Regions from separate parts of the Litoribrevibacter euphylliae genome, predicted to be linked through region 1. Evidence: predicted binding sites of a transcription regulator. Region 1 holds the regulator's gene; the other holds the start of a gene.
What was found. The regulator PhoB, encoded in region 1, activates phosphate uptake and scavenging genes when phosphate is short. The targets are predictions, from matches to a motif close to TGTCATANNNNTGTCANA.
Positions count from the first base shown of each region.

Region 1 (3,325 bases):
AAAGAGCGTTTTGGCCTGTTCTTCTGACTTCGGCTGGATCAGGGAAGTCGACCTAATTGTGGATGGCGCTGTCTGGGTCAGAGCGCGTAGTGTTGTGCCTCTTTCGACGTTAACCGGACCTGACATCAAGCTCCGACATTTAGGCAGTAAGCCGCTCGGTCATTTACTCTTCAGTAGCCCGCGATACCGAAGAAAGCAGTTTGAGATAGGGCGTTATCAAAAAAACCGGGAAATTCACTGGGGTCGTCGATCAATTTTCACCTGTAATGGCAGCCATAAAACCTTATTGGTAACGGAAACCTTTATGCCCGTTGTCTTTTCTCGGCAATCCTCCTAGTATTCCCATGATCAAAACGGAGTACGCAAGTTTAAGACAATGGACAATCTAGCCAAGCACATCAAACTACAATTTCCTGAATACCTACAATTGATGCGCATTAATAAGCCCATCGGTATTTTTCTGTTGCTTTGGCCGACTTTATGGGCACTGTGGGTAGCTGCAGAAGGCGTTCCACACGTTTTAAATTTAGTGATCTTCGTTCTAGGTGTCGTGTTTATGCGTTCCGCCGGCTGTGTTATTAATGACTACGCCGATCGCGACTTTGATTTGCATGTTCGCAGAACTCAAGATCGTCCTTTGACATCAGGCCGTGTCACCACCAAAGAAGCCTTATTGCTCTTCGCTACGTTAGTGTTCACATCGTTTGTATTGGTGCTTTTTACCAACCTAGAAACGATCTATATGTCTTGTGGCGCACTCTTCTTAGCGGCACTTTACCCCTTTATGAAACGCTACACCTACTTCCCGCAGGTGTTTCTGGGTGCCGCATTTGCCTGGGCTGTGCCAATGGCCTTCACCGCAGAAACACAATCGGTTTCAGAAGTCACTTGGTTGTTGTACGCCGCAACCTTATTATGGACAATTGCCTACGATACCCAATACGCCATGGTTGACCGTGAAGATGACTTAAAGATCGGCATCAAATCAACGGCCATTCTATTTGGCGACATGGATAATATCGCCATCATCAGCCTTCAGGTGCTGACCCTCTGCACGCTGTTATTAGCAGCAAACCAGTTATCCGCAGGTATTTTCTTTTATCTTGGATTACTCGCCGCCACCGGCTTCTTTGTCTATCAATACACCCTCACGCAACACCGTGATCGCGATATGTGTTTTAAAGCATTTCTGAATAATCACTGGGTTGGCGCAAGCATTTTTACCGGTATTTTTATCGACTATTTAGTACGCTGATTAACTGGCTTAAACCGCGGATGGGCCATACTTATGGCGTATTTACGCCCTCCAAAAACCAAATGCTTGACTCTACTTTGTGCAAGCTTTGCAATTAATGTCATACTTCTGTAACAAAACTGTCTTCTAATACGCTTGTCTTAAATTTTTGTTATTCAATAACCCAACACAGGCATGAGTGATGGCGGGAAAAAAAGTTCTAATTGTTGATGACGAAGCCCCGATCAGGGAAATGATCATGGTTGCGCTGGAAATGGCTGGCTATAACTGCCTTGAAGCCGAGAACACGCAATCTGCGCATTCAATCATCGTCGATCAACAACCAGACCTAATTCTATTGGATTGGATGCTGCCTGGCGTATCCGGTATTGAGTTTGCACGACGACTCAAGAAAGACGAATTAACCTCGGATGTACCTATTATTATGCTCACCGCGAAAAGCGAAGAGGATAATAAAATCCAAGGTTTGGAAGTGGGTGCTGATGATTACATCACCAAACCTTTCTCACCACGAGAACTGGTTGCTCGTCTTAAAGCGGTACTTCGCAGAACCACGCCTCAAGGCGTCGAAGAAACGGTCAGCGTTAATGGTCTGGAGTTAAATCCGGTGTCTCACCGCGTTTTAGCCCACGGAGACTCCATTGAGATGGGGCCAACCGAATTTCGTTTGCTGCAATTCTTTATGACACACCAAGAACGTGCTTATTCACGCAGTCAATTGCTGGATCACGTATGGGGTGGCAATGTGTATGTTGAAGAGCGAACCGTAGACGTACATATTCGTCGTCTGCGAAAAGCACTTGCGGTGACAGGGCACGATGGCCTAATTCAAACCGTTCGCGGAACCGGTTATCGCTTTTCGACAAAGGCTGCTTAGAGTAAGCTGTCAGCAACAATAAGGATAAGTACTGCAATCGACTTATCCTTTCTTTTTATCTTGTGGCTGTTGAGGGCACTCGGTGTTAAGTAATTGGTATATTGAATTACAGCGGGTAACGCTGCTGGTACTGGCTACATCTCTCATCGGATATTTCTTTGGTTTTCCTCTGGTCGGGCTCATTTTAGGTCTTGCGGCCTATGTACTGTGGAATATCCGTCAGATGTCCCGTTTGGAATCCTGGTTACAACATCAAGAGCTGGATAAGCTCCCTCTCAGTGAAGGTCTGTGGGGAAAACTCTTCGACTCCATCTATCGGCAAGAGAAAGAACACCAATCAGGCAAACGCCGCCTTCAAACCATTATTGATCGTATCCAGCAATCTACGGCAGCACTGCAAGATGCCGTCATCATGGTCGAATACGATGGCACACTGGAATGGTGGAACCGTTCAACAGAGGCCTTGCTTGGCTTTCGTTCACCAGATGACGGAGGCCAACAGATCACCAACTTGATTCGTGATCCCGACTTTGTGGAGTACTTTGAGTACGGTGATTACACCACGCCTTTGGTACTCAACAGCCCGATCAACCCCACGATGGTCTTAGAGATCTCAGTAACACCATTTGGTAACGACGATAGATTGATCACCGCACGAGACATCACTCACATTGAACACCTCGAACGCATGCGTAAGGACTTTATTGCCAATGTCAGTCACGAACTTAAAACTCCGCTGACGGTACTGATTGGCTATCTGGAAACCTTAATTGACTACACCGACGACAATGATCGTTGGCTACGCATCTTCCATCAAATGCAAACACAAGCTACCCGTATGCAAGATCTGGTACAAGATCTGTTAATTCTGACGCGTCTTGAAACCACTGAAATCAATCTTGAAGAGCAACCGGTCAATCTCAAGCATCTGCTGGATAACATTTCCGCGGAAGCAAGAACTTACAGCAACGGCGAGCATGAGATTATCCTAAGCTGTGAAGACAACATTGAAATGAGCGGCAGCTATGACGAGCTACGCAGCGCCTTCAGCAACTTAATCATCAATGCCGTAAAATACACTCAAAGTGGCGGACGCATTGAAGTCAAAGGCTATCATGACCGAACCAGTATCCACGTAGACGTGATTGATAACGGCCCAGGCATCGACCAAAAACACATTCCGCATCTGACCG
Region 1 covers NZ_JBHRSZ010000007.1:215,561-218,885, forward strand. The annotation lists gene ACFOEK_RS16420 (chorismate--pyruvate lyase family protein) at 1-337, shown strand, start outside; gene ubiA (4-hydroxybenzoate octaprenyltransferase) at 377-1,255, shown strand; gene phoB (phosphate regulon transcriptional regulator PhoB) at 1,437-2,132, shown strand; gene phoR (phosphate regulon sensor histidine kinase PhoR) at 2,215-3,325, shown strand, end outside.

Region 2 (3,325 bases), 370 kb from region 1:
TCGGTCATTTGTTAGAACAAGCAGAGCCGGATGCTTATCACGCCAGCTTCAAACAATGGAAAATGGAGCATCTTCCGATCCTGCCAGATCAATGGCAACTGCAACCCAAGCCTAAAACCCGTAAGCAACTATCGGTGTTGAAGAAATTGGTTAAGGAGTCCACCCAACTCGTCCATGCCGGTGACCCGGATCGTGAAGGTCAATTATTGGTAGACGAAGTACTCAGCTATTTGAACGTCCCAAAAACCAAACGGGCCAATACACAACGATTGCTGATCAACGACTTAAACCTTTCAGCGGTACGACAGGCGTTACAAAAACTACAGCCAAATACCAACTTTGTGCCGTTATCCGTCTCCGCATTGGCCCGTTCCCGCGCCGATTGGTTGTACGGCATTAACATGACTCGCGCCTATACACTGCAAGGCCGGAAGTCCGGTTACAACTCTGTGCTATCGGTAGGACGTGTACAAACTCCGGTACTGGGTCTGGTGGTACGACGAGATGAAGAAATCGACAACTTCGTTTCCAAACCCTTCTATGAAGTGATGGCTCACTTAACTACGGAACAAAACCAAGCCTTTACCGCTAAATGGCAGCCCAGTGAAGCCTGCCAACCCTATATGGATGACGAAGGCCGTGTGCTGTCCAAGGCACTGGCAGAAAACGTTGTGAAACGCATCAGTCATCAGCCAGCAAGTGTCACCAGCTATCAGAGTAAAGACAAGCAACAAGCACAGCCGCTGCCCTACAATCTTTCCGCATTGCAGATCGATGCCTCCAAGCGGTTTAACCTCTCGGCTCAGCAAACCCTCGATGCCTGTCAATCCTTGTATGAACAACACAAGCTGATTACTTACCCGCGTTCCGACAATCGTTATCTGCCGGAAGAACATCACGCACAAGCAGCGCAAGTGCTGAACGCATTATCCAGTAATCAAAGCGATCAACAGGACGCCATTAACAAAGCCGATCCAAAAATTAAAACCAAAGCGTGGAACGATAAGAAAGTCGAAGCACACCACGCCATCATTCCTACCGCAAAGCGCACCTCGCTGGACAAATTATCAAGAGCAGAACAGCAAGTTTACGGGCTGATTGCCCGTCAATATTTGGCGCTCTTCTACCCTGCGTACCGTTATCAAGAACGCAAAGCAGAAATAGAGATTCAAAAAGGTAAATTTATTGCCCAAAGCAAGGAAGACATTGATCTGGGTTGGAAAGCGTTATTTCTCTCTCAAAACAAAGCATCTTCCAGTAAAACAGTTGAAGGTCAAACCGAGCACAAATCGCCCTTACCGAAGCTAACGCAAGGCCAAGTCCTGCAATCGCATCAAGCTGAATTGTTGGAGAAACAGACTCAACCACCTCAGCCGTTTACCGACGCCACCTTGTTGAGTGCAATGACCGGTATCAGTCGTTACGTCAAAGATCCAGAGATTCGTAAAGTCTTGCGAGAAACCGACGGGCTGGGAACCGAAGCAACCCGGGCCTCCATCATTGAACTACTGTTTAAACGCCAGTTTTTGGTTCGCCAAGGCAAACAGATTCGAGCGACACAAACCGGGAAATCGCTGATCAACGCCTTACCGGAGCAAGCATCCACTCCCGACATGACCGCCGACTGGGAGTCACAGCTCAGTCGTATCAGCGAGCGTGAGCTAAATTACCAAGCCTTTATGCAGCCTCTGGAAGCGAATCTGCATGAATTGATTAGTCAGGCAAAAGCCACCACGATTACGGGCATGAGCCCGATCCAGAAAACAGGAAAACGCCCCTACAGTAAAAACAGCACGCGCAGTAAAAAACCAGCCACCACACGCCGCCGCACCTCCAATAAAAAACCGTCAGTCATGCAAAGCAGTTAACAGAAAACTAATTGAAAAACGATTAAACAATCGCACTATCAAAAGAGAAAAAAGCTTTTATAAATCAATAAGTAAATCGACGCCACTCAAACATTCGAACCTCCCTTGTGTATCAGATTCGCCCCTAGAGCAGTCACTTATTGAACAATCGTTCAATTAAAAGCCTATATGTAATGAAAGTGTCACCAAAATAGTGTTTTTTAGTCACTCATTTGCAATATTTCCTGTGCGCAATAGCGAAAGGATTCTTAACTCACACTTCTCGATCACTCGTATAAAAACGGAAGAACGATGAAAACACTATTTAATAAAAAAACAATTGCTGCACTGGTTTCTGGTGCCGCGCTGACTACCACAGCACTGATGACGGGCTGCCAAACCACTGACAATGCTGAGTCAGTTGCACCCGCCAAAGTTAAAAACGTGATCATGATGATCGGTGACGGCATGGGCCCTCAGCAGGTAGGTTTGTTGCAAGAGTACGCAACCAATGCACCGAACTCTATCTACAAAGGTCAACCGACCGGCATGAGCAAAATGATGGATGCAGGCTTCGTAGGGCTGTCTCAACATAACCCTGCCTACAACATTGTTGTGGATTCTGCGAGTTCAGCCTCTCAGCTAGCGACGGGCGTACCGTCACCTTCTGAGTCCGTTGCTCTGGACGCAAAAGGTAACCCGGCAGAAACCGTACTGGAACTTGCAAAGAAACATGGCAAAGCAACAGGTCTGGTTTCTGACACCCGTCTGACTCACGCGACTCCAGCATCTTTCGCTGCCCATAAACCACACCGTTCTCTGGAAAACAGCATTGCAGAAGAAATGCTGGCAACCGATGTGGACGTAATGCTTTCTGGTGGCCTTCGTCACTGGATTCCAAAGAGCGCAAACGACAAAGCCGGTGACCTTCACAAGCAACTGACCACCCGTACCGACGGCACCGTTAAGATCAAGTCGAAGCGTAAAGACGACAAGAACCTGCTAGTAGAAGCTGAAAAAGCAGGTTACACCGTCGCATTGACTCGTAAAGAGTTCGAAGCGGCACAAGACGACAAACTGCTTGGCTTGTTCGCTTATTCAGGCATGGCCGATGGTATCGAGCATACGCTAACCAAGGACAGCGCGGATCGCACGCAACCAACCTTGAAAGAGATGACAGCCAAAGCGTTGGACATTCTGTCTCAAGATCCAGACGGTTTCTTCCTGATGATCGAAGGCGGTCGTATTGACTGGGCTGGTCACGACAATGACGTAGCTACTATGCTGCACGAAATGTTGAAGTTCGACGAAACCATTAACTACGTCTACGAGTGGGCAAAAGAGCGTAATGACACACTGGTTGTTGTGACAGCTGACCACGAAACGGGCGGTTTCGGTTTCTCTTACTCTCGTGCTGACATTCCAGCCCCAGAGAAATTGGACGGCACAGGCTTCGCTGAGCGCGCTTATAAGCCAAA
Region 2 covers NZ_JBHRSZ010000007.1:587,742-591,066, reverse strand. The annotation lists gene ACFOEK_RS17790 (DNA topoisomerase III) at 1-1,868, shown strand, start outside; gene ACFOEK_RS17785 (alkaline phosphatase) at 2,160-3,325, shown strand, end outside.
Region 2: a site for PhoB is predicted at 2,038-2,055, ahead of ACFOEK_RS17785 (alkaline phosphatase). Genes of this name have one in related genera too.